3 linked regions of the Cellulophaga sp. L1A9 genome follow. The protein of the gene in region 1 binds, or shares a complex with, the protein of each later gene. Links are inferred from orthologs where the notes say so. Each region holds a gene or a part of one and is shown in the gene's direction. Other genes may lie near its edges.

What was found.
Region 2: GQR94_RS12020 (region 1) and rny share a complex: the UniProt entries of both Bacillus subtilis proteins name them as parts of the possible RNA degradosome complex. The link is inferred for Cellulophaga sp. L1A9 from one-to-one orthologs.
Region 3: GQR94_RS12020 (region 1) and pfkA share a complex: the UniProt entries of both Bacillus subtilis proteins name them as parts of the possible RNA degradosome complex. The link is inferred for Cellulophaga sp. L1A9 from one-to-one orthologs.

What each region holds. Positions count from the first base shown.
Region 1 is NZ_CP047027.1:2,759,710-2,770,345, reverse strand. Bases 4,213-7,226 are described here. They hold GQR94_RS12020 (polyribonucleotide nucleotidyltransferase), read left to right. Parts: upstream 4,213-4,609; coding sequence 4,610-6,844; downstream 6,845-7,226. Other genes in these bases: GQR94_RS12015 (hypothetical protein), read right to left, coding at 6,923-7,226; rpsO (30S ribosomal protein S15), read left to right, coding at 4,213-4,379. Outside these bases: GQR94_RS12045 (BamA/TamA family outer membrane protein), read left to right, coding at 1-782; fbaA (class II fructose-bisphosphate aldolase), read left to right, coding at 928-1,995; accD (acetyl-CoA carboxylase, carboxyltransferase subunit beta), read left to right, coding at 2,048-2,926; GQR94_RS12030 (hypothetical protein), read right to left, coding at 3,088-3,846; more of rpsO, read left to right, coding at 4,110-4,212; more of GQR94_RS12015, read right to left, coding at 7,227-8,029; GQR94_RS12010 (tetratricopeptide repeat protein), read left to right, coding at 8,207-10,078; GQR94_RS12005 (LytTR family DNA-binding domain-containing protein), read left to right, coding at 10,100-10,636. UniProt on the Bacillus subtilis protein: Involved in mRNA degradation. Catalyzes the phosphorolysis of single-stranded polyribonucleotides processively in the 3'- to 5'-direction. Necessary for competence development in Bacillus subtilis.
Region 2 is NZ_CP047027.1:3,074,038-3,084,551, forward strand. What follows is about bases 3,470-6,361. They hold rny (ribonuclease Y), read left to right. Parts: upstream 3,470-4,075; coding sequence 4,076-5,647; downstream 5,648-6,361. Other genes in these bases: GQR94_RS13440 (hypothetical protein), read left to right, coding at 3,470-3,544; GQR94_RS13445 (cell division protein ZapA), read left to right, coding at 3,559-3,855; GQR94_RS13460 (pitrilysin family protein), read left to right, coding at 5,809-6,361. In the rest of the region: GQR94_RS13430 (TonB-dependent receptor plug domain-containing protein), read right to left, coding at 1-1,375; GQR94_RS13435 (M23 family metallopeptidase), read right to left, coding at 1,379-3,070; more of GQR94_RS13440, read left to right, coding at 3,254-3,469; more of GQR94_RS13460, read left to right, coding at 6,362-8,679; GQR94_RS13465 (M14 family metallopeptidase), read right to left, coding at 8,758-10,514. UniProt on the Bacillus subtilis protein: Endoribonuclease that initiates mRNA decay. Initiates the decay of all SAM-dependent riboswitches, such as yitJ riboswitch. Involved in processing of the gapA operon mRNA, it cleaves between cggR and gapA.
Region 3 is NZ_CP047027.1:3,557,673-3,568,088, forward strand. What follows is about bases 3,053-5,846. They hold pfkA (6-phosphofructokinase), read left to right. Parts: upstream 3,053-3,853; coding sequence 3,854-4,840; downstream 4,841-5,846. Other genes in these bases: GQR94_RS15765 (translocation/assembly module TamB domain-containing protein), read left to right, coding at 3,053-3,695; gap (type I glyceraldehyde-3-phosphate dehydrogenase), read left to right, coding at 4,875-5,846. Outside these bases: more of GQR94_RS15765, read left to right, coding at 1-3,052; more of gap, read left to right, coding at 5,847-5,876; GQR94_RS15780 (N-acetylglucosamine kinase), read left to right, coding at 5,948-6,799; GQR94_RS15785 (RidA family protein), read right to left, coding at 6,897-7,277; GQR94_RS15790 (putative LPS assembly protein LptD), read right to left, coding at 7,288-10,071; GQR94_RS15795 (N-acetylmuramoyl-L-alanine amidase), read left to right, coding at 10,169-10,416. UniProt on the Bacillus subtilis protein: Catalyzes the phosphorylation of D-fructose 6-phosphate to fructose 1,6-bisphosphate by ATP, the first committing step of glycolysis.

The sequences.
Region 1 (10,636 bases):
AAGAGGTACGTAGTATTGAAGAAAGGCGCGAACGTTTAACGCAAAACAATTTAATATTTGCCACCAACTATACGTTTTCAAAAAACAATCAAACGAGTTTAACAGACAATAGCTTTCATCAATTTAAATTTAAAATAGAAGGCGCTGGTAATTTACTATCCCTTGCAGCTACCGGCATTCCTTTTAACGAAGATGAAGATGGCAACAAGCTTGTATTTAGTGTTCCTTACTCACAATATTTAAAAACAGAATTTGACTATATTAAACATTGGGATTTATCTGAATCTAAAGTTTTAGCTTTTAGAAGCTTTATGGGTATCGCTATTCCTTACGGCAACTCTAATAGCATTCCGTTTTCCCGTAGTTATTTCGCTGGTGGTTCTTATGACAACCGCGCTTGGAGCCCTTATACATTAGGACCTGGAAAAACGGATAATTTAAATGATTTTAATGAAGCGAATTTCAAATTAGCGTTTAACCTTGAATACCGATTTCCTATCGCTGGAAATATAAAAGGAGGTCTGTTTGCAGATGCAGGTAATATATGGAACGTTTATGATAACGTTGAAAATACCGATGCCACGTTTAACGGAATAAGCTCCTTGCAGGACATTGCATTAGGGACAGGTTTTGGTATCCGTTATGATTTTACTTACTTTGTTTTTAGAGTAGATTTAGGTTTTAAAACATACAATCCCGCTGAAGAACTATCAAAAAGATGGTTTAGAGACTATAATTTCGCAAATTCTGTGTTACAAATCGGTATTAATTATCCATTTTAAAATACAGGTATAACAACTAAAACGTTATCGCGAGAGAATAAGAACCTCAGCACACTGTTTGAAGATAAAAAGGAGACACTCTCTTAAATATTTTATTACTTTTGTTATTCAATATTTCAATTACTAATTCAAGAAAATAATAATTATGGCTCATAATATAAAACCAGGCGTTGCAACTGGAGACCAAGTACAAGAAATTTTCGACTACGCAAAAGAAAAAGGATTTGCTTTACCAGCAGTAAATGTTATTGGTTCAGATACTATTAATGCAGTTCTTGAAACGGCAGCAAGTTTAAACGCACCTGTTATCATTCAATTTTCAAACGGTGGTGCTCAATTTAATGCAGGAAAAGGCTTATCAAACGACGGTCAAAAAGCAGCTATACAAGGTGCAATTGCAGGAGCTAAACATATACATCAATTAGCAGAGGCATATGGTGCTGTTGTAATTTTACACACGGATCATTGCGCTAAAAAACTATTACCTTGGATCGACGGTCTTTTAGATGCTAGTGAACAACATTATAAAGAAACTGGAAAATCTCTTTTCAGCTCTCACATGATTGATTTATCTGAAGAGCCTCTTGAAGAAAATATTGCTATCTGTAAAGAATACCTTACTAGAATGGCAAAAATGGAAATGACTTTAGAGATTGAATTAGGGATTACTGGTGGTGAAGAAGATGGTGTTGATAATTCTGATGTAGATGATTCTAAACTATATACACAACCAGAAGAAGTAGCTTATGCTTATGAAGAATTATCAAAAGTAAGTCCTAGATTTACAATTGCTGCTGCATTTGGTAATGTCCATGGAGTATACAAGCCAGGGAACGTAAAATTAACTCCGAAAATTTTAAAAAATTCTCAGGAATACATCACTAAAAAATATAACGTAGAGCACAACCATATTGATTTTGTTTTTCATGGTGGTTCAGGATCTACAGTTGAAGAAATTAGAGAAGGAATTAGTTACGGTGTTATAAAAATGAATATTGATACAGATTTACAATATGCATTCTTAGAAGGTATTCGTGATTACATCCAAGATAAAAAAGACTACTTGCAAGCACAAATTGGAAACCCTAATGGTGCTGATGAGCCTAACAAGAAATTTTACGATCCAAGAGTATGGTTACGTGAAGGCGAAAAAACATTTGTTACGCGTTTGAAAAAAGCATTTGCTGATTTAAATAACGAAAACACGCTATAGTGTACAGTTTAACTAACTCAAAATAATATCCGTTTAACTAAATATTCAATGTATGTCGTCTTGGTTTAAAAGAAAAGAAAAAGGAATACAAACTGCAACGGAGCAAAAAAAAGATACCCCAAAAGGGTTATGGTACAAATCACCCACTGGTAAAATAGTTGAAGCTGATGAATTAGCTAAAAACTTTTATGTAAGCCCAGAAGATGATTACCATGTAAGAATAGGAAGTAAAGAGTATTTTGAAATTTTATTTGACGACAATAAGTTTAAAGAAATTGACAGCAAATTAACGTCTAAAGACCCTTTAAAATTCGAGGATACTAAAAAATACGCAGACCGTTTAAAAGCAGCACAAGCAAAAACAGGTCTAAATGACGCTGTTAGAACCGGTATCGGTAAATCTTTCGGGAAAGATGTTGTCGTTTGCTGTATGGATTTCGCTTTTATTGGCGGATCTATGGGAAGCGTTGTTGGAGAAAAAATTGCACGTGGTATTGATTATGCTATCAAAAAGAAATTACCATTTGTAATGATTTCAAAATCTGGTGGTGCACGTATGATGGAAGCAGCACTTTCATTAATGCAATTAGCAAAAACATCTGCTAAACTAGCACAGTTAGCAGAAGCCGGTTTACCTTACATTTCATTATGTACAGATCCTACCACTGGTGGAACTACCGCTTCTTATGCAATGCTTGGTGATATTAATATTTCTGAGCCAGGTGCTTTAATTGGTTTTGCAGGCCCAAGAGTTGTTAAAGAAGCTACAGGAAAAGAATTGCCTGAAGGTTTCCAAACTGCCGAATTTGTAATGGAACATGGCTTTTTAGACTTTATCGTTCACAGAAAAAATTTGAAAAAGAAAATTAATCTGTATATCGATTTAATTCAAAACAACCCAGTTCGCAAAGAAGAGTTGAAATCTGCTTAAAAAAAATATCGCTATTTGTAATGATTTATTACAAATAGCGATTACTTTTTATAACGCAAAAATGCTCGCTCACTACACGTCTTAAGCTTTTTTGTAGCCATACTTTAGCACATTAGCAGTACTCAATTTTGCAAAACATCTTTGATGTAAAACTAAATTTATCACTCCTGCGCTCTATTAATTTCAAAAACACCTACAACCTCTTTTGACTTAGAATTAGGTTTTTTTTGATACTCATAAACTTCTAATTCTCTATAACCCTTTGTTGCTAAGATTAAATCTTTCTTTGAAAGCCTAAACACTTCTTTAAGACCAAAGGTATAAGTACTATATTTTTTGTCTTTCAAAAACTCAAAACCTACGGAGTCTCTTGAAATATAATTTACGCTATAATCTATTTTACTTGATGAAGAAAAATGTGACGGTTTATAGTTCACAAAATAACCATTTTCATCAGTAACTTTATCAAGGTAAATAGTTTTAAACGTATACAAATCATTTATTTGAGGATTCTTCACTAATTCCTTTTTTAAATCCACACGATTATTTTTCACAATATCTCCTTGAACTTCATCTATAATTTTATCTACACTTAGATACACACCAAACATAAAAAACACCAAGAAGGGTAACGTAATCAATATCAATCCAAAATAACTCCAAATCGGAGTGCGTTGTTTGATTAACTTTAAATCAATTGCAGCGCGCATCGTTGACGTAGTTTCTGTAATTTGCTTGCCCGTATGACTATCTTTTATGATCCAAAATTTATCTACTGGAATTAACGGGACAAACCAAAAATGAAGTATTTTTTGAAAAATAATGAATGTCATGTTAGCATGCGCATCTTTTAATCCAACCTCTTTAGCTGTATAAGATTTAATCTTAAGAGAATACGTTCCAAATTTTACAATAAACATAACTTATTTTTATATTTAACGCTATATTCATCTATTCTAGTACTTTACTTCCTTCTGGTTTTAAAAATCAACTCAAAACACCCCTTATCCGTAAAGAAATATTCAAATCCGCATACATACACCAATAGCTTTGGAGGTTGATTACGATGATGATTTAAATTTTCTATTTTCTAGAATAAGATTGTCGTAAAATAATTCTATATTTGCAAGCTGATTGAAAAAATCAATCATATACATAAAAATCATTTAAAAATAATATTGGAATGTATTTAACAAAAGAAGGAAAAGCTGAGCTTTTCAAAAAACACGGTGGCGAAGAAAAAAACACTGGTTCTGCTGAAGGGCAAATTGCATTGTTTACACATCGTATTGAGCACTTAAGTCAACACTTAAGAACTAACCGTAAAGATTATAACACGGAACGCTCTCTAGTAATGTTAGTAGGTAAAAGAAGAAGCTTATTAGATTATTTAATTAAGAAAGATATTGTAAGATATCGTGAAATAATTAAAGAATTAGGCATTAGAAAATAATTTTCGAAGGGGGAAAGCTTAGCTTCCCCCTTTTTTAATACAACAAATTAGTTTTTGATGTATCTTTACAAAAAGTCCTTAACTAACAATTTAAGGCAGCAGACAAAAAGCTTGCATATAGTTTTTCATTGGTCACACCACTACAACAGCACAACAACTGTCCGTCTTATATAAAAGACAAAAAGATCAAAGTTTAACTAACTTGTAAAAACAAGTTGCAAATCAATTTTATGATTCCAAAAGTATTTAAAGAGGTTATTGACCTTGGGGACGGTAGAGAAATTTCTATCGAAACCGGAAAATTAGCAAAACAGGCACACGGTTCTGTTGTTGTTCAATCAGGAAACTGTATGTTATTATGTACTGTAGTTTCTAATTACAAACAAAGCGATGTGGACTTTCTTCCACTTACTGTAGATTACAGAGAAAAATTTGCTGCTGCAGGTCGTTACCCAGGTGGTTTCTTTAAAAGAGAAGCAAGACCAAGTGATGGAGAGGTATTAACAATGCGTCTAGTAGACCGTGTTTTACGTCCTTTATTCCCAAAAGATTACCATGCAGAAACACAAGTAATGATACAGTTAATGTCTCATGACGAAAATGTTATGCCTGAAGCTATGGCTGGTTTGGCTGCTTCTGCTGCAATCCAATTATCAGATTTCCCATTTGAATGCGCTATCTCTGAAGCTAGAGTTGGTCGTGTTAATGGCGAATTTGTAATTAACCCAACAAGAGCACAATTAGCAGAATCTGATTTAGAGATGATGATTGGTGCTTCTGCTGATTCCGTAATGATGGTTGAGGGTGAGATGGATGAAATTTCTGAAGAAGAAATGGCTGATGCTATCAAATTTGCTCACGAAGCTATTAAAGTACAAATTGCTGCACAATTACGTTTAGCTGAAGCTTTTGGAAAAAAAGAGGTTCGCGAGTACGCAACTGCTGAAGCAAATGAAGAATTAGAAAAAAGAATACACGATTTAGCTTACGATAAATGCTATGCTATTGCTAAGAAGGGAACTTCTAAAGCAGAACGTAGTGCTGCATTTGCTGAAGTAAAAGAAGAAGTAAAAGCCTCTTTTACAGAAGAAGAAATGGCAGAATTTGGTCACCTTGTAGGAGGTTACTATAGTAAAGCTGAAAAAGAAGCTGTTCGTGAATTAACATTAAGCGAAGGTTTACGTTTAGACGGTCGTAAGACTGATGAAATTAGACCAATCTGGTGTGAGATAGATTATTTACCATCTACACACGGTTCTGCTATTTTCACACGTGGGGAAACTCAAGCTTTAGCAACCGTAACTTTAGGTACTTCTAGAGATGCTAACAAAATAGATATGCCATCTCACGAAGGTGAAGAAAACTTCTATTTACATTATAACTTCCCTCCTTTTTGTACAGGTGAAGCTAGACCACTAAGAGGAACTTCTAGAAGAGAAGTTGGTCATGGTAACTTAGCACAACGTGGATTAAAAGGAATGATTCCTAGTGATTGTCCTTATACTGTACGTGTTGTATCTGAAGTATTAGAATCTAATGGTTCTTCTTCTATGGCAACTGTTTGTGCTGGTACAATGGCTTTAATGGATGCTGGTGTTAAAATGAAACGTCCTGTTTCTGGTATTGCTATGGGATTAATTTCTGATGGTGATCGTTACGCTGTATTGTCTGATATTTTAGGAGATGAAGATCACTTAGGAGATATGGACTTTAAAGTAACTGGTACTTCTGAAGGAATTACTGCTTGCCAAATGGATATTAAAATTAAAGGATTATCATACGAGATTTTAGTGAATGCACTAAAACAAGCGCGTGATGGTCGTTTACATATTTTAGGTAAAATTACTGATACGATTTCTGCTCCAGCTGAAGATGTTAAATCTCACGCTCCAAAAATGGTAACTAGACGTATTCCTAATGAATTCATTGGTGCTTTAATTGGCCCAGGTGGAAAAGTTATTCAGGAAATGCAGAAAGAAACTGGAACAACTATCGTTATTAACGAAGATCCAGTAACAGAAGAAGGTATTGTTGAGATTTTAGGTGTAGGACAAGAAGGTATTGATGCTGTTTTAGCAAAAATAGATTCTATTTTATTCAAGCCTGAACTTGGTAAATCTTACGAAGTGAAAGTAATAAAAATGTTAGATTTTGGTGCTGTAGTAGAATATGCTGAAGCTCCAGGAAACGAAGTTTTATTACATGTATCTGAACTAGCTTGGGAACGTACAGAAAATGTTTCTGACGTTGTTAATATGGGTGATGTTTTTGAAGTGAAGTATTTCGGTGTAGATCCTAAAACTCGTAAAGAGAAAGTATCACGTAAAGCTTTATTACCAAAACCAGAAGGGTATGTAGCGAGACCACCAAGAGATGACAAACGTTCTGGTGGACGTGACAATAGAGGTAGAGATAATCGTGGACGCGATGACAGAAAACCTAGAGAAGATAAAAAAGAAGATTAATTCTTTTAACGCTTTATAAGTACAAAACCTCATAGCTACAAAAGCTATGAGGTTTTTTTATTATAGGCACCTTTAAATTTATTTTATAGAGGCTGCATCAATGATATTACTAAAGTGCGCTCTTTCTCCCGTAGCCGTCCAAAAGTTATACGTACTCTCTGAACTAGGGATACCTTGCTTAAAAAAGTCTTCTAGAGACGTTACAACTTCCTCTTTTTTAGTATCATCTATAGCGTTTTCAGGGCTAATAATTACCGTTAATGCCGTAAATTCCTTTTGAGCATCTTCATAAGAAGGCACCCTTTTACCATTTGCAGCTATTAATTCTTGTGCTGTATATGTTTTTATCTCATCTGCTGTAAATTCACCCGCTCCATTACCTGCAACCGGATTTATAGCCACTTGAATAGATGCTAATTCATTTTCAGGAATTAATCCCATTAGATATAATTCTACATTACTATAAGGAATACTATTGCCTCCATTAGCAAAAGTCCCAAAAGATGTTCTTCCAGCAACCGTTCCTTTATACGTATTATCACCTAAATCTTCAAGAGCATCAAAACCTCCTAACTGCCCACCCGTACTCGCATAGCCCCAATGACCACTTACCGTTGTCGCTATAAAACCTTTGTTCGCCCATAAATGAGCAATTTCATGTAAAAAAGGTCCAGATTGAACAAATTCTGTTCTAGGCATAAAAATTACTCCGTTTAGCCTACCCCCAGATCCGAAACTAGAAGTAGCATCAAATACACTCCCACCAAGTCCTTGAATGCTATTTTTAGCAGGAGTATTAATACCATAAGCAGTATCCTCTGCTTTTACGGTTTCTACCGCAAGAATAACAATTAGATCATAATCATCATTGAAATGATTATATATTTCTTTGGTGATGTCACGAACATCTCCTTCTTCATTAATATACTTCTCATAGTCGGCCGCTGGAAGTGTGTAATTTACAAAAGCCTTGCTGGCATCAACGATAAGATTATCGGTCAAAAAAATAGTTCCAGCATCATCAACAGTATCATCCTCATTAGCTGTATCCCCATCTGCACCTATTTCTTCTTGGGCTACAGGTTCATCCATTACATTTTCCCCATCACTACTGCATGAAAAATTAAACAACACAACAAGCAAAATTGCTGATAAACGTGTAAAATAAAAATTTAGAACTCTCATAAAATAGTGTATAAATGATAATTTTGTTACGCTCAATTTTGAAAATCGAAGGACTATACCACAACGAGAACAGAACTATTTTATTTCTTCATTACGGAAATTAACCTAAAATAATATGGTCTCTTAATTTGGTTTGATAGGCTTTTTCTATATTGCATTAATTTCACAACCATAACAATGCATTACCAGCACCATAAAAGATTTATAAGCAGAAAAACATACCTCCTATTTGTATTTCTTATCATAGGAATACATATTTCTACAGCACAGACACAAGAAGAGGTAGCTAAACATCAGCAGATAGAAGTACTATTACAAACATCTAAAAAATTAGCTCAAACTGCCATAGACAGTTCTTTCTTCTATGTTGATAAAGCACTACAAACAGCAAAATTAATTGGCAATGACACTTTACTAGCAAAAGCCAATATACAGAAAAGTAGCCTCCATATTTTTAAAAAAGAATTCAGTAAATCAGACGCTCTTTTACAAGAAAACCTTAAAAAAGAACTTCCTAAACATTTAAAGGGATTAACACTACACAATCTTGGTACCATACAGTATTACAAACAAGACTTTGAAAAAGCACTAAGGCTTTATTTACAAGCTGCAAAAATTTTGGAGCAGACAAAAAACAACCAACAATTAGTAAGTACTTATTCTAATATTGGGGCAATAAATGCTTCTTTAAAAAATTATAAAAATGCACAACTCTATTTAGAAAGAGCATTAACACTGAGTGATTTTAACGAAGTAATAAAACTTCAAATTCTGGTGAATCTCTCCAATATTTATTACAGTCAAGAACTTTTTGAAAAATATAAAGCGTCAATTTTTCAGGCAGAAGAAATTGCACTAAAACATAATTCTAAAAACATCCTTGCCACCATTTATACCAATTTAGCCATGTTTTATACGGATGAAGGTTCTGATTATGACCTTGCGGCTACCTATGGTAAAAAAGCTATCGCCTTAAGAAAAGAGCTTAGCACCACTAACGCACTTAACATAACTTACAATAATGTTGGACATGCCTATCTCAAAAAAAAGGAATACCATAAAGCGATTAGCTATTTAGATAGCGCAAGCATCGGAGCAAAAGGAATTGTAAAATCATACATCTATAACAATCTTAAAGAATCTTACTTAGGTTTAGAGCAATACAAAACAGCGCTATATTATGCCGATTTAAAAGATGCCATTAAAGATTCTATTACCAATGAACAACAGAAAGAAAGTGTTGCAGAATTGACCGAAAAATATGAATCAGAAAAAAAAGAACAACGCATTAATATTCTAGACACCCAAAATAAATTACAAGCCCTTACGATTCAACAGCAAAACTACCTACTCACAGGTTTAGCCGTCTTTGCATTACTCATCGTTGTTTTAGGGTATTTTGGATTTAAGAACTATAAGATCCAGCAACAATTAGACAAGGTCTTACTGCAGCAAAGATTAAGAAAAACGCAATTAAATCCACATTTCTTATTCAATGCTTTACAAAGCATTCAAAACTTCATACATCAAAATGATAAAGAAAAATCTAGCGCTTATCTTACCAGTTATTCTAAATTAATACGATTAGTTTTAGAGAAATCTGATGATGATTTTAGTACGATTGAAGATGACAGTACAGCCTTAGAATCTTATCTAAAATTACAGCTCTTAAATTATGACAACAAATTTGCATATACAATAAACATTGAAGATTCTGTCACTGAGGATTTTGATATACTCCCAACATTGATTACACAGCCTTTTGTAGAAAACGCCATCCTTCACGGATTAAAGGACAACACAAAAGGACTTATCAACATAACATATTTCAAAAAGAATAATATATTATTCGTTACCATTACGGACAATGGAAAAGGTTTTGAAATAAAAAAAGAAGATGCTAAAAGATTGCATAAATCTATGAGCATGGAGATTATTCAAGAGCAATTAAAAAACCTCAATAAAACTTCTAAAAATTTCAAAGGGACTATTGATATAGATAGTTCTTCTAAAGGAACACAAGTTACTTTAAGCTTTACTACCACTTAATTACAGTATATTTGAATTCCTATGAGCGCTATCTCTTGTTTTATTGTAGAAGATGATCCACAAGCATTTGCCTATGCTTCGTCTATTGTAAAAAGCTACCAAAACATAGCACTAATTGGCCATTCTGATAATATCAAAGAAGCATCTTTTTTAATAAAACAAATGAAGCCCGACTTTATAATTTTAGATGTTTTCCTGACCGATGGTACTGCTTTTGAATTTCTTAAGTTGTTTGAGGCGATCCATTTCAAGATTATATTTACCACTTCTTTTGCTAAATATGCCATAGAAGCATTTAAGTTTAGCGCTATAGATTACCTGCTAAAACCCTATGAAGAAAAAGAATTGATCTTAGCCGTAGACAAAGTAATTGCAGACATTAGTAAAACAAACTACCAGTCGCAGTTAACTACCTTACTCCATAATTTTTCTCATAATGACCAATCAAAAAAATTGGTACTTAAAAACACAGATGCTATTCATGTGATTACCATAGAAGATATATTGTTTGCAAAATCTGATAACAACTACACCTCTTTTCTTCTTACAAGTGGTAAA
Region 2 (10,514 bases), 310 kb from region 1 along the record:
CCAAGTATCCTAAAGAGTCTAGAAATTCGGACTCCATTAGTCGATCTCTAATATCTTCATGACTATACTTTATGCCCCATTCCAATTTACCGTCATTTTTTGAGTAAATACCTTTGTGTTCAATATTTAAAATTAACGCATCTAAGGTATTTCTTGCCCGATTAAACTGTGTACCCAATCTTCTACTATTGGAAACATCACCCAAATCAGAACTTATATCTCCTAATTGGTATTGTGCAATAATATCTGATGCTTCTTCTTCTATGGTATGGTATATGGACGGAATTAGTTTGAGAGTAGTGTTCTCATTAATTTGAAATGTTGCCTTTAGTGCTCCTGATACCGCATTGTATTTATTGTGTTCTTGACCAGCGTAATAGATAGTTAAAGACTTTGGCTCGTTTAACGTTCCAAAATTTGTGGTTCTTGATGTTGGATTGTTTTGATACTCATTAGTAGATAACGTTCCTAAAAAGCCAATATTTATTTTTTTTGATATGCTGTAACTTTCATACGTCTGAAAATCAAATGCAATAGGCGTAATATTGGTGTTTGTTTCTTGTGAGTTTATCAGTAAGCTATTGTCTCTATATCTAAGCCCAGAAATAGAACTTAGCTTCTTGTTTTTACTACTGGTTTCTAAAGTTACATTAGCGCCTAATAAACTAGCATCTATTTCTAAACCAAATGAGACAGGGTTTTTATAAGTGATATCTAAAGCAGATGAAAGTTTATCTCCATATTTTGCTTGAAATCCCCCAGAAGAAAATTTTACATTTTGGATCATTGCACTGTTTACAAAACTTAGGCTTTCTTGTTGCCCTGACCGTATTAAGAATGGTCTGTAAACCTCAATTTCATTCACATAGACTAGGTTTTCATCGTAATTACCTCCGCGCACATTGTATTGCGTACTTAATTCATTATTTGATGATACTCCGGGTAACAACTTCAATACATTTTCTACGCCTGCATTTGCACCGGGGATTAATCTAATTATTTCAGGGGCAACCGTTGTAATGGCGGCTACAGTTTTTTCGCCAGAAGCGGTAATTGTAACTTCGTCTATTTGAATAATATCTCTCCGTAAAACAGGATTAAATTCAAAGGTTTCGTTTGTGCTAAGGAGTAATTTATTTAAAACAACATCCTTATGTCCAAGGTGTGAAAATGTGATGTTAATTTCTTGGTCTGCATCAATCTCTAAAAAGTAAAATCCATTGCTGTCGGAAACTGTGCCATGCAAGGAAGTGTGCACAGTAGTATTAGAAATAGGTAAATGATTAGTGTCTAGAATAACCCCAGTTATATTTGCTTTTTGGGCAAGTATAACAACAGGGAATAAAAGAAAATAAAATAATTTAATACATTTCAAAACCTATTTCCTATAGAATGAACTATTAAAGGTAGTGCTATTTCCTACATTATCTGTGACTATAACTTCTAGGTTGCATTCTTTTTGGTCTAAGATCTGAGCATCAAAATTATAGGTAATCGTATTTTTCTTAGGTTCGTATTCCATTAGAATCCATTTTCCATTTAAAGTAGCAGAATAAGTGTTTATACCGCTCAAGTCATCAGAAATATGTAAACTCAAGTACTTATAATTACTCAACCATTGTTTCTCTTTAAAATTGGTAGCCCGCACTTTAGGCCCAACACTGTCTTTAGCAATAGTGTACGTACCTAAGTTTCTAGTACGAGTAGAGAAGGTGTTCCCTCTTTTATAAGTCGTCATATGGCTAGGGCGTAATTTACTATCTAGACGTGCAATAAATAGTTGCTTTCTATCTTCTTTAGAATATTTTGAGCTATCAAAAGTAATCGTAAAGTTTTGGTGTGCAGGAACTGTACTATTGTGAATAGTAACGGTATCTGTTCCCTTTTTTAAATCGATATAAAAATCCTCATAAAATGTATTGGCAGGAAAGTAGACTTGAGCACCCCCTAAGTCATAAGTATTTGGTTTTTTTGCTACTAAATAGTTTTCTGTCTTATCTTCTTTTTTTGAAATCTTTAAAGCTTCTTTTTTTCCTTCTACGGGAATAATTACTTTGGTGGTATTATTCTCAAAATCTTTCATTAGAATTTCAACGTTGTAACTAAGACCTTCAGAAACATCTATTTCACCGTTATTATATACCTCATTGTAAATACTCATATTATTACGAGGCATTTTAAATAATTTTTGAATGCGCTGACGGTGGCGGCCAAAATGTTGATAATCTATTAAGGTGTTAATATATCTGCTTTCACCAAAGGAGAAAGATTCTAAGTCATAATCAGTATATGTTTTTCCATTGACTACCTGTTGTACTTGATACAATCCGTTTTGGTTTGCGGCTAAGTCTTGTCTGTCAAAAGAATTTACACCAAAACCTATTGTTCCTGTAGCATATACTTTTTCGGCAAGAAAAGTCCCGTCACTTTGTTTTGAAAATTTCAATTCTAATTTATTAGCACTTTGGTTTACCTGGCTATCCTTGCTAAGTGGGTATACATATAAGCCCGCTAAAACAGGTACGGTATTATCTTTTATGTCATAACCGTATAATAAAGGATTTGTTGGTTTCTCGGAAACACTACTTCTAATTTCAAAATGTAAGTGCGGCCCAGAAGATCCACCAGTATTCCCTGTATAAGCTATCAGTTCTCCTTTTTCGACTTTCAATTCTCCGAAATCAGGAAAAACTTCTACTTCAAAAGCCTGTTTTTTGTATTGCAACGTATTAATGTATTCTTCTATTTTAGGAGAGAATTTCTGCAAATGCCCGTATACAGAAGTATAACCATTAGGGTGAGCAATATAAATTACCTTACCATATCCCCATAAAGATACTTTTATTCTAGTCACTGTTCCATCAGCAACAGCATAAGCTTTTAAGCCTTCACGTTGTTGCGTTTTTATATCAATACCGCTGTGAAAATGGTTGCTTCTAAGCTCGCCAAAAGTTCCTGCTAAAACTAAAGGAATATCAAGAGGAGATCTAAAGGCGTCTTTAGGATAATTTTCTTGAGAAAATGCTGTACTAAACAATAGGAATACTAAACCAAATATGGTTGCTTTCATAATTAAGATAACTTGTGGTACGAAAGTAATTAATACATTTTAAAACGGGAAAACAATGTGGTGTTAAAAAATAGAGAATGCTGTTTTTTAGAAAAAAGAAGTAAAAAGAATAATATTTAAAAAAAGAATTGGGAAGTCCTAAGATGTGTGTTAACTTTGTGTAAAATGCATTGCTATTTGCACATGAGTGAATTAGTAGATATAGTAGACTCTTTAGAAAACAAAATCAGTAAGTTACTGCACAAGTTAGAACTTCTGCAGCAAGAGAACATTAAATTACAAAAAGAGGTTGCCGTTGTTGAAAATGAAAAAATCAACGCTAAAGATACACTCGTAGTTTGGGAGGAGAAATATAACGCTCTTAAACTAGCAAATTCGATGCTGGGTAGTAATACGAATAAAACTGAAGCTAAGCTTAAAATAAATACATTAATCAGAGAATTAGATCATTGTATCGCACAATTATCTGAATAATACGTGAAAATACAATGGCGGAAAAGCTTAAAATAAAACTTTCTATTGCTGATAGAGTCTATCCATTAACGATAGATCCTAATCAGGAAGAAGGTTTGCGTAAGGCAGCTAAGAATATAGAGCAGCTTGCGAAAAATTTTGAGAGTAATTATGCTGTAAGAGATAAACAAGATGTATTGGCAATGTGTGCCTTGCAGTTTGCCTCAAAAATAGAACAACGAAGTATTGAACAAAATGAAGACACCACTGAAGTCACGGCTAAATTAAAGGCCCTGGATGATTTGGTTTCTGAAAAGCTAAGTGTAAAATAGATTAAATACGTTCTTTAAAATAAATAAAGTTACTACCCACATTGGTGATTATTTTTGACAAACTCAACGTTAAATTGTTTAAAAAGGGTGAGTTTAAGTTGTAAAAGCATGCCTGCTAGTCCAGGATCCTTGAGCAATTTGTTAGCCCTAAACTTGTTATTTTGGAGTTTGTACAAAACTTCGACCCAATGTGGGTTTTTTTATATAAATAGTTAAAATTATGGATGGTACAACAATAGGGATAATAGCAGTGTTAATTGGTTTAGTAATTGGCTTTGCTGTTGCAAAATTTATGGAAAAAGGGAAAGCCTCTAAAACCATACAAAGTGCTAAGAAAGAGGCTGAACGCGTACTGAAAGATGCGAATGTAGAGGGAGAGAATATTAAAAAAGATAAAATATTTCAAGCAAAAGAAAAATTTTTAGAACTTAAAGCTGAGCATGAAAAAGTAATCAATAGCAAGGATAAAAAAATTGGTGAAGCTGAAAAGAGAACACGAGATAAAGAATCTCAAGTAAGCAGTGAGCTTGCTAAAAATAAAAAGCTTAGCGATCAGTTAGAAGATCAAATTAAAGAAGTTGCTCATAAAAATGAATTCTTTGATAAAAAACAATCAGAATTAGATAAGCTTCATAAAAATCAAGTACAACAACTTGAAGTAATTTCAGGTTTGTCTGCGGAGGAGGCAAAAGGACAACTTTTAGAATCACTTCGTGAAATCGCAAAATCAGATGCAATGTCGTACATGCAAGCGACAATGGAAGAGGCGAAATTAACAGCACAACAAGAAGCTAAAAAAATTATAATAAATACCATTCAACGTATCGGTACAGAAGAAGCGGTTGAAAATTGTGTATCTGTATTTAATTTAGAGTCAGACGATGTTAAAGGTCGAATTATTGGTCGTGAAGGACGTAATATTAGAGCTTTAGAAGCTGCTACCGGAGTAGAGATCGTAGTAGATGATACTCCAGAAGCTATCATCCTTTCTTGTTTTGATTCTGTTCGTAGAGAAGTAGCGAGATTATCATTACATAAATTAGTTACAGATGGTCGTATTCACCCAGCGCGAATTGAAGAGATCGTTAAAAAGACAGAGAAACAAATTGAACAAGAAATTGTTGAGATAGGGAAACGTACTGTTATAGATTTAGGAATTCATGGATTACATCCTGAATTAATAAAAGCTGTTGGTAGAATGAAATACCGTTCTTCTTACGGACAAAACTTACTACAACACTCTAGGGAAGTTGCAAAACTTTGTGGCGTAATGGCTGCAGAACTTGGTTTAAATACCAAAATGGCTAAAAGAGCTGGTTTGCTACATGATATTGGTAAGGTTCCTAATACAGAAGCAGAGATGGAAACTCCGCATGCTATCTTAGGAATGCAGTGGGCAGAGAAATTTGGCGAAAAACCAGATGTATGTAATGCTATTGGAGCTCACCATGATGAAATAGAAATGAAAACCTTAATCGCTCCAATCGTACAAGTTTGTGATGCAATTAGTGGAGCAAGACCAGGAGCTAGAAGACAAGTTTTAGATTCATACATACAGCGTCTTAAGGATTTGGAAGATATTGCCTTTGGATTTGGTGGTGTGCAAAAAGCATATGCCATACAAGCAGGTAGAGAACTACGTGTTATTGTAGAATCAGAAAGAGTAACGGATGATAAAGCTGCAGAGCTGTCTTTTGAAATTTCTCAAAAAATACAAACAGATATGACCTACCCAGGTCAAGTTAAAGTAACCGTTATTCGTGAAACTAGAGCGGTGAACGTTGCCAAATAGAAATTAATTTACAGTATAATTTTAAAGCGAACCTCTAAAGGGTTCGCTTTTTTTATGACCATAACTTACCTATAGTCAGATGTTTCTTATGTGTTTTAACAGAATATTTAGAATTTAAAAGACCTGTAATTGTATCTTTAGAGAGACTAAAAACTATTATAATGACAACGAAAAAACTCTTTAATTATTCCATGTTTGTAGTATTTGCTGCAGCATTAACATTTACCTCGTGTAAAGAAAAACAGGAGGTTCCAGAAGAAGATGCTGCAGCTTTATCTGTAGAATTTGAAAAGTATGAATTAGAAAACGGACTTGATGTAATCCTACACCAAGATAAAAGTGACCCTATTGTTTCTGTAGCGATACAGTACAATGTGGGATCTAATCGTGAAAAAACAGGAAGAACAGGTTTTGCTCACCTTTTTGAGCATATGCTTTTTCAAGAATCTGAAAATGTTCCTCAGGACCAGTTTTTTAAGAAAATTCAAGATGCCGGCGGAACCTTAAATGGAGGTACCTGGAAAGATGGTACCATATATTATGAAGTTGTGCCTAAGAATGCAATGGAAACAGTGTTATGGTTGGAGAGTGACCGTATGGGGTATTTAATAAATACCATTACGGCTTCTGCTTTTAGTAATCAGCAAGAAGTAGTGCAGAATGAAAAAAGACAACGTGTGGATAACAATCCTTACGGACACGAAGGTTGGGTTTTAGATAAAAACATTTATCCTGAAGGACATCCTTATAATTGGCAAGTAATTGGAGAATTAGAAGATTTGCAAAGTGCGACAGTAGAAGATGTAAAAGAGTTTTATGATAAGTTCTATGGACCAAATAATGCTACATTAGTTTTAGCAGGTGATTTTGAAAAAGAAGACGCAAAAGCTTTGGTAGAGAAATATTTCGGAGAAATCAAGAGAAGACAAGAAGTAGAACCATTAAAGCCACAGCCGGTAACTATTGCAGAAACTGTCCGCTTGTATCATGAAGACAACTTTGCAAATACAGCACAATTAAATATGGTATGGCCCACCACGAACCAATATACTGATGATGCCTATGCATTAGATTTTCTATCAGAATTAATTTCTAGTGGAAAAAAGGCGCCAATGTTTAAGGTTTTAGAAAAGGAAAAAGAACTTTCTTCAAGATATTATGCCTATAATAGATCACAGGTGTTAGCCGGAGAATTTCACGTTACAGTGACGGCAAACAGCGGTAAGAGCTTAAATGATATTGAAAAAGGAATGTTTGAAGCCTTTGCGCTTTTTGAAAAAGAAGGCGTTACAGATCGTGATGTAGAGCGTATTAAAGCAGGATTAGAAACAGATTTCTATAATGGCATCAGTAGTGTTTTAGGAAAATCATTTCAATTAGCACAGTACAATACTTTTGCCGGAGACCCTGGGTTTATTGAAAAAGATATTGAAAATATTAAAAAGGTTACAAAGGAAGATGTTATGCGTGTTTACGAAACGTATATAAAGGATAAACCTTTTGTAATTACCAGTTTTGTTCCTAAAGGTCAGATGGAATTAATTGCGGAGAATTCTACTAAAGCAGCAGTTGTTGAAGAAGAGATTAAAGAGAATGTTTCAAAAGTAATAGAAGAAGCTACAGAAGCAATTGTAAAAACACCTTCTAAAATAGACCGATCTATAGAACCACAGCAAGGAGCATCTCCGGGGTTAAATGTTCCTGCAAGTTGGACCTCTACTTTAGGAAATGGATTGAAAGTTTACGGAATTGAACAGAATGAAATTCCAACAGTTAATTTTAGTTTACGCATTGATGGAGGTCACCTTTTAGATGATATGCAAAAGAATGGTGTGGCAAATTTAATGACGGATATTCTAATGGAAGGAACTAAAAATAAGACTCCTGAACAATTAGAAGAAGAGATTGAAATGCTTGGAGCTAGTATTAATATGTATACTACCAATGAAGCTATTATTATAAGAGGAAATACATTGGTTCGTAATTTTGATAAAACAATGGCATTGGTAAAGGAGATTCTTCTAGAGCCAAGATGGGATGAAGAGGAGTTTGCCCGTATTAAGACGAGTACCATAAATGGTATAAAGCGTTCAGATGCGGACCCAAATACCGTTGCAGATAGAGTGTATAAAAAATTGCTTTATGGAGAAGATCATATTTTTAGTTACCCAACGAGTGGTACTGCCGCTTCTGTAGAAGCAATTGCTATAGAAGATTTGAAGGCATTTTACGCTAAAAACTTTTCACCCTCTATTAGTAGTATGCATGTGGTAGGTAAAATAGATGAGGCTGCTGTTTTAGAAACCTTAAAAGGATTAGAAAATAGTTGGGCAACAAAAGAAGTGACCATCCCAGAATATCCTATCGTAAACAATAGAGATAAGGCTTCTTTATATTTTGTGGATATACCAGATGCAAAACAATCTGTTATTAGTATTGGTAATATAGGCTTATCAAGAACCGATAAAGATTTCTTCCCTGCAGAAGTAATGAATTATAAATTGGGAGGTTCGTTCTCTGGAAATGTAAACCTAATTCTTAGAGAAGAGAAGGGGTATACTTATGGTGCGCGTTCTGGTTTTAGTGGAAGTAAAATTCCGGGAACATTTACGGCTTCATCCAGTGTACGTACAAATACTACAGGAGAGTCTGTTCAAATTTTTAAAGATGAAATTTCAAAATATAAAGAAGGAATTTCTCAAGAAGATCTAGACTTTACTAAAAATGCGTTGATTAAATCCAATGCGCGTCGTTTTGAAACTCAAGGTTCTTTATTAGGGATGTTGCAAGAGATGAGTGAATATGGGTTGGCATCAAACTATATAGAAAAGGAAGAAGATGTTATTAGAAATATGACTTTAGAGGAGCATAAGACTTTAGCGAATAAACTACTCAATCAAGACAAAATGGCTTATATCGTCGTGGGTGATGCTGCAACACAATTTGAACAATTTAAATTGATGGGCTTTGATGAGGTAAAACTAATCACTAAAGATGGTGAGGAATCTAATTTAGATACCGCTAGATATTAAAATAAATTTAGCTTAGAAAAGAAAAGAGCGTTGCATTGCAACGCTCTTTTCTTTTATTTTTATCAGGGATACCTTTATTTAATCAACCATAAACAAAGCATTCGCAAAAAACAATTTTCCGTTTTCCCAGAACCCTCTAAATAATGGATTGTCTACCATGTAAACGACTTGACCACGGCCATAGTTTTCAGTGCCAAATACTAAAGTTTTTGCGATTCTTTTTTGTGCTTCACTTCCTGCAAATCCTGCAACAGGAATAGTGATGTCTTCTAGATATACGGCATTACCTTCTTTTAAATAATCAAAGGCATCATCGCCTAATTTTAAGGTGAAATAAGTGTCGTCATACCCAAAAGCTAATGGATTTGTGTTATCAACTTTAGTTTTAAAAATTGCACCTGTAATTAAATCTTTAATCCCTTCTCGTTCGGAGTTTTCAAAAGTGATTAAACGTTCTGTTTTAGTAGTATCTTTTTCGATTTTTTTACTTTTTATTCCAAAACCATTGTCGCCTTCAAGTCCTTCAATAGCTCCTCCCATTGCAATTAGTTTACCACCATTCTTTACCCATTCTTTTAGTTCTTTCTTAGTGCTGTTCGTCATAAAACGTCCATATCGGCCATCTGGCAATATTAAAATATCGTATTCTTCTAAGTCTTCAGCGTTTAAATAATCGCTTTCCAGTATGGTAACCGGATAGTTTAATTGTTTTTCAAAAAAGTGCCATACTTCACCGAACTGTAAGGTGCTAGTAGGTTTTCCGGTAAGAACTGCTATTTTACTATTCTTAATTAAATGAACAGAATCTGAACCAAAATCATCACCTCTATCTACAAATCCAGTAGAAGTTCCTGTTAAAAGTTTATCGTGATTACTTGAAATTTCGGAAAGTTTAGTTGTAAAATCTTTTTTGTTTCTATTATCAGACTTTGTAATGATTAAACTACCACGTTCGTATTTTTTACCTTCTAATGTAAAAGGTTTTCTAGCAAATTTCACTTTAATATTTTCTTTTAATAAAGCTGCTAAAAAACGCGCATCGTTCATACTGTTCCAATCACCTACATAGGCATAGGTATTTTCCGAAATAATATTTTTAGCGTTCTCTTTTTTGATAGTATTGCTCATGGCATTTACTTTCGTTTCAGAAGCAATGGCATCAAGTCCATAAGCATAAGGTAAGGACCAAGCGGTTATGTCATAGGTTAAAGAATCACTTAGTTTGGCATTTGGCTCAAACAATACTTTTACCAAAGTTCCTTTAGGTTGGTCCGTAGAAACAATTAAAGCTTGACCTTTTGTTTTACTGCTTTTTACTTTTCCACTAGCGTAATTAAAACCTTTTACTGTGGTAGCATCAGACCATCCGTATTCAATCTCATGTTTTTCTAATAATTGCATTAACGCCTTTACTTTGTCATCAGAACCGCTGAGTACATAGCTTTTATATTTAAAATTTTTATTGGTATAGAATTTCTTAAATTCTTCATTTAGTTTTTTTGCACTACTTGATGCAACTTCAACAGTAGATATTCCTGTGGTGAAATGATGATCAATTCTATCTTTTAGGGTTAGTGTGTCTCCACTTCGTGTTAAAATACCTAATCCTGCTCTTCCGCTACCTCCTTGCTCATAGGTCATTCCTATAGCTCCATTGTACAGCGGGTAGGTGTCGCCATAACTTGGGTAGAATAAATCAAACACCTCTTTGGTAAAATAAAACCATCCGTTTTCATCAAAATATTTCGCATGGTTTTTACCAATGGTTACTTGAAAATCTCTTTGGAAATTAGTAATCACTTCATGGTAAGGTTCTGCTGCAGGAGCAAAATAAT
Region 3 (10,416 bases), 800 kb from region 1 along the record:
AATTCACGGCAGACTTCGTAGACTCCAAACTCTCGTTTAATGAAATAAACCATTTGTATAATGAATTTGGAAGAAATAAAGAGGCTTATTTTTCTTCTCATTTTAGTGGTGTTTTAAATGATTTAAGCTTAGATGATTTATTCCTTACTTCAGACAATACAGGAGTGCGTGGAGATTTTAATTTCAAAAATTTATTTAAGAGCGATAATCCATTTGTAATGGAGGCGCAAATAAAGAACGTATCGAGTAGTTATTTTCAATTGAGAAGTTTAATGCCTAAGCTTTTAGGTCAAAACATACCTCCGTCATTTGAACGTTTAGGAGAGTTTACTATTCGTGGCCAAGCAACAGTAACAGAGAATACTATTAATTCAAAAATCAACCTCAATACCGCAATAGGGAGCAGTTATTCAGATTTAGAAATGATAGGAATTCAAGATATAGATAATGCTTCATATAAGGGATTCTTTTCTTTGATAGATTTTGATTTAGGATATTTTGTAGGGAGTGAAGATTTAGGCAATGCCACCTTTGATTTAAATGTAGAGGGCGAAGGTTTTATCAAAGAAACATTGAATACAGAAGTTATTGGAGATGTGTATTCCATTAATTTTAATAATTATACTTATCAAAATTTAAAGGTCTCTGGGATATTAAAAGAACAGCTTTTTGATGGTTTATTGGTTTCTAAAGATGAAAATATGAAGTTTACCTTTAAAGGGTTGGCAGATTTTTCAGATTTGCAAAACAACTTTAATTTTATTGCTGATGTAGAATATGCAGATTTTAGAAAACTTAACTTTATAAAGGATAGTGTTTCTATATTTAAGGGGAATGTAAATATGGATATTGTAGGGAATACCCTAGATAATATTGTGGGTGATGTAAAATTCTCTAAAACTAGTTATCAGAATAAAAATGATACTTATTATTTTGATGATTTTAAGGTGTCCTCTCGTTTTGAAGAGGATAACGTAAGGTATATTGATATTAATTCCCCAGACATTATTACAGGTTATATGAAGGGGAAATTTAAAGTTGCAGAACTAGGTCGGTTGGCAGCTAATTCCGTCGGAAGTATATATACCAATTATAAACCGTTTGAAATTTCAGAAGGACAGGAATTGGCCTTTAATTTTAAAATTTATAATAAAATTGTTGAAGTATTCTTGCCAGAAGTAGCTTTTGGCGCAAATACGTTTATTAAAGGGGATATTATTGCCGATAAAGGCGATTTTAAACTAAATTTTAAGTCGCCGAGCATTAAAGCTTATGGGAATACTTTAGATAGCTTAGATATTAAGATTGATAATAAAAATCCGCTTTTTAATACCTTTATTTCTGTTGCAGATTTATCGACCAGTTATTATGATGTAAAAGATTTTAATCTTATTAATACTACATTAAAAGACACTTTGTTTTTTAGAACAGAATTTAAAGGAGGCAAAGATTTTAGTGATAAATTTAATCTTAACTTCTACCATACATTTAATGATCAACGCAAATCTGTCATTGGCTTAAAAACATCTGATGTTAGTTTTAAAGGCAATAAATGGATGCTCAATAAAGATGGGGATTCTCGTAACAAGGTTATTTTAAATAGTACACTGGATAGCATCACTATAGAAGAAATTGTGATGAATAATGATGCGGATGAACAAATTCGATTGAAAGGTCAGATTGCCGATTCTACATATAAAGATTTAGAGTTGCAATTTAAAATTGTTTCCTTAGACAAAATTACCCCAAGAATAGATAGCTTACGCTTAGGAGGTCAGGTAGATGGGATATTACATATACGTCAAAATGATAAAATTTATAGGCCAACATCTAACTTAGATATTAAAGATTTTTCAATCAATGATATTCGCTTAGGAAAGCTTGAGATAAATGCTTTAGGGAATAGAGATTTAAGTAAAATAAGATTAAACACACGTTTAATTGATAAAGATATCAATCGTTTAGATATAAATGGCAGCTTGGATATTAGTGGGGAAAATACGGTAGCTGATTTATTGGCAACCTTTAATGATTTTAACTTAGAGCCTTTCGCTCCTTTGGGAGAGCCTATTCTTTCTAATATACGAGGATATCTGTCTGGTAGCGCCAGAATAGAGGGCAGGCTAGATAATCCAGATATTTCAGGATTATTAAACCTTTCCAATGCTGGATTGGGTATTCCGTATTTAAACGTCGATTATGATTTTGGGTTTAATTCTCAAGTGGTATTATTTGATCAGACTTTTGATTTTCAGAACATTCAATTAACAGACGTGATGCATAAAACAAAGGCATCGTTAGCGGGTGTTATAAACCATAACTTTTTCCGTGATTGGGATTTAGATTTAAATATAGATACCAATAACAATAGGTTCTTGATTTTAAATACAAATTATGATGAAGAACAATTGTATTATGGTGCGGGTTATTTAAATGGGAAAGGTCGCATCTTTGGTCCTACAACAGCATTGACTATAAATGTAGAGGGAAAAACAGCGAAGGGTACTTCTTTAAAAATTCCAATAAGTGATGTGGCTAGCGTTGGGGATTATTCTTTTATGAATTTCATCAGCAAAAATAAAATAGAGGAAACAGAAGAGGGCAGGAATACTAAAAAGTATGAAGGCTTAGAGTTGACTTTCGATTTAGACATTACTCCGGAAGCCGAAGTAGAAATTATTGTGGATCAAAAAACAGGAAGTAGCCTAAAAGGAACTGGAGCTGGGTTGGTTCAAATAGAACTTAATACCAATGATAAATTCATAATGAATGGAGATTTTGTTGTGGTTACAGGAGAGTACAGGTTTAAGCTTGGTGGGGTTATAGATAAAACATTTAAGGTGGTGCCTGGGGGTACTATAAATTGGGAAGGAGATCCTTTAGATGCGCAATTAAAAATGCAAGCAGTATATTCTTTAAATGCAAATCCTGCGCCCTTATTAGATAATTCTGATTATACTAAGAGAATAGCTACCAATGTAATTATCAGTTTGTCAGAATCACTGGAGCACCCTACAATCGATTATGAAATAGATTTTCCATCAGCAAGTTCGGTTATCAAGTCAGAGTTAGCCTATAAATTGCAAGATCCTACAGTGACTGCAAATAATGCTTTTTTCTTGTTGGCGCAAGGTACTTTTGTAAACGAAGCAAATGGTAGCTTTAATCAGCAAGCACTAACGGGGAACTTATTGCAATCTGCTTCAGGGATTTTAAATTCGGTGATTGATAATAATGATGACAATCTCGATATAGGCTTTTCATACGAACAAGGGAGTAGTGGGAGTTCTAGTTATCAAACGGAAAATAAAGCCATTTTTAATTTTGCAACCAATTTAAGTGAAAAATGGTTGTTAAGTGGAAGTGTGGGGATTCCAGTGGGAGGCGGTGATGGATTGACCAATTCAAATGTTGGGGGCGATTTTGAATTGCAATACCTCTTTAATGAAGATGGTTCTTTAAAAGGGAAGGTGTTTAATCGCGAGACTGCAGATGAACAATTAATTGGCGATACACAAGGATATACCCAAGGTGTAGGTTTGTCTTATCAGGTAGACTTTAATTCTTTTAAAGAACTTAAGAGCAAACTATTTGTGCGCAAACCCAAAAAGCTAAAAATAATAGCGTCAGATTCTATCCGAACAGAAATGGCGAAAGATAGCCTTATGCGTTTTAAACCTAAGGCGAAATCGTAATAGAATACTGCAATATTTCAGGTAGGGTATGTTCAATTTCCATTTTTTCTGTAACTCTTTGTTACGAAAACGTTATAGCTTCTAACTATTATAAATAAAGGGTTTTATAGCTTATTTAAATGCGAAAAGTTTGCTAAATTTGTTTCTTATAGAAGTAAATGACAGTGGAGATAAAAAAAATAGGTGTATTTACATCTGGGGGAGATTCTCCTGGAATGAACGCAGCAATACGGTCTGTTGTGCGTACTTGTGCATATATGAAAATAGATTGCATGGGAATTTATCGCGGGTATCAAGGGATGATAGAAGGTGACTTCAAGCCTATGGATGCCAGAAGCGTAAATAATATTATAAATAAAGGAGGTACTATCTTAAAGTCGGCTCGCTCTATGGAGTTTCAGACAAAAGAAGGTAGAAAAAAAGCCTACGACCAACTGCAAGCAGCAGGGATTGATGGGTTAGTGGTTATAGGTGGTGATGGTAGTTTTACGGGAGCATTAATTTTTCACAAAGAATATAATGTCCCTATTATAGGGATTCCTGGAACAATTGATAATGATATTTTTGGTACAACCTATACTTTAGGTTTTGATACAGCATTAAACACTGTAGTAGAAGTAATCGATAAGATTAGAGATACGGCGAGTTCCCATAACCGTTTATTTTTTGTTGAAGTAATGGGGCGCGATGTAGGTCATATTGCTTTAAATGCAGGAGTAGGTGCAGGAGCAGAAGAGATTCTAATTCCAGAAGAGAACTTAGGTTTAGAGCGTTTGTTAGAATCACTAAAGCGCAGTAAAGCATCTGGGAAATCTTCCAGTATTGTTGTGGTAGCTGAAGGAGATAAAACAGGTAAGAATGTTTTTGAACTTAAAGAATATGTAGAAGAGCATTTACCAATCTATGATTGTCGTGTTTCTGTTTTAGGACACATGCAAAGAGGAGGCTCTCCTTCGTGTTTTGATAGAGTTCTGGCTAGTAGAATGGGGGTTAGAGCTGTGGAAGCACTTTTAGAAGGTAAGTCAAGTTTAATGGTGGGTATTCAGGACAATAAAATAACCCTTACCCCAATAAGTAAAGCAATAAAAGGTCATACAAAGATAGATAAGGAGCTTATGCGAGTTTCTGATATCATGACGGTATAATAATAAACAAATAATAATAACAAATAATTATAAAATGTCAAATTTGAAAATAGGAATTAACGGATTCGGTAGAATAGGTAGATTAGTATTTAGAACTAGTGTAGCTAAAGAAGGTGTAGATGTTGTTGCAATTAATGATTTATTAGATGTAGAACATTTAGCATACTTATTAAAGTACGATTCTGTTCACGGGAAGTTTGATGGTACTGTTGAAACAAAAGATGGTCACTTAGTAGTAAACGGAAAAACAGTTCGTATTACTGCAGAAAGAGATCCTAAAGCTTGTAAGTGGGATGCTGTAGGTGCAGAAATTGTTGCAGAATGTACAGGTATCTTTACAACTTTAGAAACAGCACAATATCATATTGACGGTGGTGCTAAAAAAGTAGTTATATCTGCTCCTTCTAAAGATGCTCCTATGTTCGTAATGGGTGTAAACCATAAAGATGCTAAAGCATCTGATACAATTGTATCTAATGCTTCTTGTACTACAAACTGTTTAGCGCCTTTAGCTAAAGTTTTAAACGATAACTTTGGTATCGATGAAGCTTTAATGACTACAGTGCATGCAACTACTGCAACGCAAATGACTGTTGATGGTCCTTCTAGAAAAGACTGGAGAGGTGGTCGTAGTGCAATGTTAAACATTATTCCAGCTTCTACTGGTGCTGCTGTAGCGGTAACAAAAGTAATTCCAGCTTTAAAAGGGAAACTTACAGGTATGGCTTTTAGAGTGCCAACTGCAGATGTTTCTGTTGTAGATTTAACGGTTCGTTTACAAAAAGAAACGTCTTACGAAGAAATCAAAAAAGTATTTAAAGCTGCTTCAGAAGGAGAGTTAAAAGGTATTTTAGGATATACTGAAGAGGCAGTAGTTTCTCAAGATTTCATAGGTGATTCTAGAACAAGTATTTTTGATGCAGGTGCAGGAATTGAATTGAATTCTAAATTCTTCAAATTAATATCTTGGTATGATAATGAAGCAGGATTCTCTAATAAAATGTTAGACTTAGTTCAGCACGTAGCAAAATTATAATTTTTTAATCTTATTAAATCCTGATCGTAATTTAAGCATACTTTCAGGATTTTTTTTACTACCCAATACATATGATATTAATTGTAGATAGTGGCGCAACAAAATCTGATTGGATTGCTTTAACCGAAAAAGGGGAAAGACTTTTTTTAACGCAAACCTTAGGGTTAAGTCCAGAAGTATTAACCAGACCAGTTATAGAAGATAGGTTGGCGAATAATTTTGAACTTTCTAAAAATAGAGAAGATGTTACTGCTTTATATTTTTACGGAGCAGGTTGTGGAACAGAGAGAATGCAAGATTTCTTAAAAGAAATTTTTAAAGTGTTTTTTCCTAATGCCATAGCTGAGGTTCGAGAGGATACATATGCGGCGGTATATGCTACTACAGCGATAGGAGATCAAAGTATTGTGTGTATTTTAGGAACAGGTTCTAACTGTAGTTATTATGATGGTGAGAAATTATACCAGAAAGTAACCTCGTTAGGATATATTCCTATGGATGATGGTAGTGGTAATTTTTTCGGAAGAAAATTAATTAGAGATTATTACTTTAATAAAATGCCAAAAGAATTAGCAGAGAAATTTGCTAGTGAATACAATTTGGAGGCAGATGTGATTAAAGAGAATCTTTATAAGCAGCCAAATCCAAACACCTATTTAGCTACTTTTGCACGTTTTATTGTTGAGAATAAAGAAAACTCTTACTGTAAAGGCGTTATTGAAAAAGGCTTTCAGCAGTTTATAAATAATTATATCATGCAGTTTGATTTGGCCACGAAAGTCCCAGTATCCTTTGTGGGGAGTATTGCGTATTATTTGCGTGATGAACTGAAAAAGGCATTAGAGCGTAATGATTTAATAGTGGGGCAAATTTTACAAAAACCAATTGATGGTTTGGTGAAATTTCACCAAAAAAGTATTTAATAGAGGGTAAGCCCTTGCGGGTAATAACCTATATAAAGCTAAAAAGCATCTAAGATTAATTTCTTAGATGCTTTTTTATTTAGATTATTTTGTTCCGTTATACTATCGCAATCATCGAAATTTCTACGTTTACAAATTTTGGAAGGTTTGCAACTTCTACTGTTTCTCTTGCAGGAGCAGTTTCTGCATTAAAATAGGTAGCATAAACTTCATTAATTTGCGCAAACTGGTTCATGTCCTTGATGAAGATAGTCGTTTTAACTACATGTTCAAAAGTCATCCCTGCTTCATCAAGAATAGCTTTTAAATTCTCCATAGATTGTTTGGTTTCTTTTTTTATGTCACCTTCTATCAAGTTTCCTGTTTTTGGATCAATAGGTATTTGCCCTGAAATATATAAGGTGTTGCCAGCTAAAACAGCTTGATTATAAGGTCCTATTGGTGCAGGGGCATTTGGGGTATTAATTATTTTTTTCATCTTTTAGCTATTAATTAGTTGTACTACTTTGCTTATCCCATTTAATGTCTTGTAGGATGGAACTAGAAATTCCGATAAAGAAATCCCAGCGTTCATAGGTTCCGAAAGGTGTCCAATTAAATTTAAGGTTAAAACTCCCTAATTCTCTCTGGAAACGTAATTGTGTAATTGAAAAACCTTTATTCACAAAATCATAACCAGAAGAGGCGCCAACTTTCCATTTAGGAGTTAGTTCAATATTTCCGGAAAACATTAAACTATGGCTATTAATACTGTTTTGCCTGTTTGGGTTGGTATAACCAACAGTATAGGCTAATCGAAGATCCCAAGGAATTGTGTTAGAATAAAATTTAGTTTCACGTTCTTCCTCATCCTCTTCATCTCCAGTCCTTCTGTTGTTGCTGAAATCGGCATCTCCAAAAAGGTCATCTGTTCTCCCACCACTGGCGGCAGCATAATCATATTTGTTTTCGTCTTCTTTTCCTTTATCCTTGTCGTCTTTTTGAAAATCTTTGCTAGAAAGACTGTAGCTCATGTTGGCTCTTGCAGTGGTTAATCTAAATAGACTACCACCATTGGCTTTATTGAAGGTGTTTATTCTAGTCCCGTTATTGTCAATAGCGTACGGATCTAAAGTACCTGCAAAGTTTATGGACATTTTACTGTTTAAAATTGCCGTACCACCACTAAAACTAACAGGGCTTAGCTTTAAAGAATCTGCATTGAAGTTGTAACTTGTAGAGAAGTTTAAACTTTTTAGGATGTCCACTTTTTTAGGTTCCAGGTCTGTAGAATCTTTAGACCGTACTTTTGCTTCTAAAGTGTTGGCAAGAGAAAAGCTTACCGAGTTAGATTTACTTAGACTAGGAACGCCATATAAAGTTCCGTTAAAACGTGTGTATTGGGTAATATCACCATTAGTATCTGTTCTAGGTGCGCCATCAGAATCATATAAGTCGTCATAGTATTGATCAAAAGCAGGCGTATAGCCATAACTAATACTTGGTCTCATGACATGACGGATGGCTTGAATTTTTTTGTCTTCACCGAACGTAAACGTACCATAGACCGTTGTTCCAATGCTCGTTGATAAATTATAACTATTAAAACGGTCAAACCCTTGCACAGTATCTCTTACAATTGCAGATTCATCGTTGTCGTAAACTTGATTATAGGTTTGTAAAGACCATACATCTTCATAGGTACCACCCATGGTAACACTTAAATATTTAGCAACTTTAAAATTGGTGCTAATGGGAAGATTATGTTTTGCTCCAATTCGCGCTTTATCAAACATTCTGCCTGTTAGGAAATCGTCATCATTGGTGGTTAATCTATTCTGGGCATTCACATCATATTGAAAGTTGATGTTTTCAAATGCTCCTTTTTTTATACCATCTCTTTTTACAAAGGGGTAAATACGTTCCATACTGGCTTGAAAAGTAGGAAGGGTTATATCTATATTGTCATCGGTAACATCTGTACTTGTTAATTGGCTGTGTGAAGCCGTTAAACTCATGTTTACAGATGGATACTCAGGAAATGTCTTTGAGTAAGATATGGAAGAACTTAGGGTGTTATTCTGCGTATTCGCAATATCTTGTAATCGTAAAGAGTTTTGGTAATACTGACTACTACCTAAGTTTACCGATGCAGAAAAGGTAGAATTTGGACTCGATTTCTGATCTTGAGAATGGTTCCATTGAATATTGTAACTCGTAGATCTACTATAATCATCAAATCCTTTTTGACTGTTTATGATGTTTTGATATTGTAAATTGAATCCTCCTCTATACTTATAACGTTTTACATAGACTGACCTGGAATTAAGGCCATAACTCCCGTTCGTATATAAATCTCCAGTAAGTTCTAAATCGGCATAATCACTAATAGGTAAATAATACCCTCCATTTTGTATAAAATATCCACGATCATCAACACTACCAAAAGTTGGGAAAATTAATCCACCAGTTCTACCCTGACTCATGGGGAAATAGGCAAAAGGCAATGCTATAGGAGTGGGGATGTCTGCAATATACATATTACTAAAACCAGCGATTACCTTTTTCTTAGGAACAAATTTTGCTTTGTTTATTAAAATATAGTAATCAGGGTTTATCGTATCTTTTGAAGTGGTTAGTTTACCTTTACTCAAAAAATAAACAGAATCGTTTTCTTTTTTTGTGATTTCAGCATACACCTTCATAGAATCACTACCTAAAGATCCTAATCCTGCTTGTTGTTCGGTTCTGGAGTTCCAAATTAAAGCCTTTTGTGTGTCAAAATTAAAACGAATAGAATCGGGAATAACCACATTATCTCCTTGTTTAAAGTAGGGCGTCTGTGTATAGTTCCCTAGAGAGTCTTTTATTCTTCCAGCGTAGACCTCATTCTTTATATAATCCATAATTATGGTACCTGCCTTAAGCTCGGTATCTTGATATAGAATTTCTGCTTCGTTATATAAATATATTTTTTGATCCTTCTGACTAAGTTTTACGTAATCTTTGGCGTTATATTTGATCTTATCCAATAAAAGGGTTTCTTTTTTCGACAAAGAATCGGCAGGTATGGAGTCTGTTTGAACATTATCCTTAGATGCAATCTCAGAAAAATCTGTGGTAGCAGAAATCCTAATGGAGTCATTTAGCGTTTTAGAAGGTAGTATAATAACTTTTCCTTCTTGGCTGAATAGACTATAAATACCGCCAAATAGCAGTAAAACTAAAAGTAGATGTTGTTTGTTTGATTGCAAGGCTATAAATCCTATTTTTGTAATAGTTTGTCTTGTCATTATGAACTAAAGAATAGGAGTCAAACTTACATATATTTTTTGTTCTGTATAGGCTACATTACAATAAATTTAACCAATATTACAAATATAATAACATATGCATAAGAATTGTTTTTATCCACTATTACTTTTAGTAGTAGGTTTTACGTTTACTACGGTTAGTGGAAATGACAAAATTGAAACAGCGCAAGATCCTTTTATTGTTGTTTTAGATGCGGGTCATGGCGGACATGATCCTGGAAATTTAGGAAATGGTTTCTTGGAGAAAAACATAGCACTTAAAATTGTTTTAAGAGTCGGAGAGGTGTTGTCAAAAAATAAAGATATAAAAGTGATCTATACAAG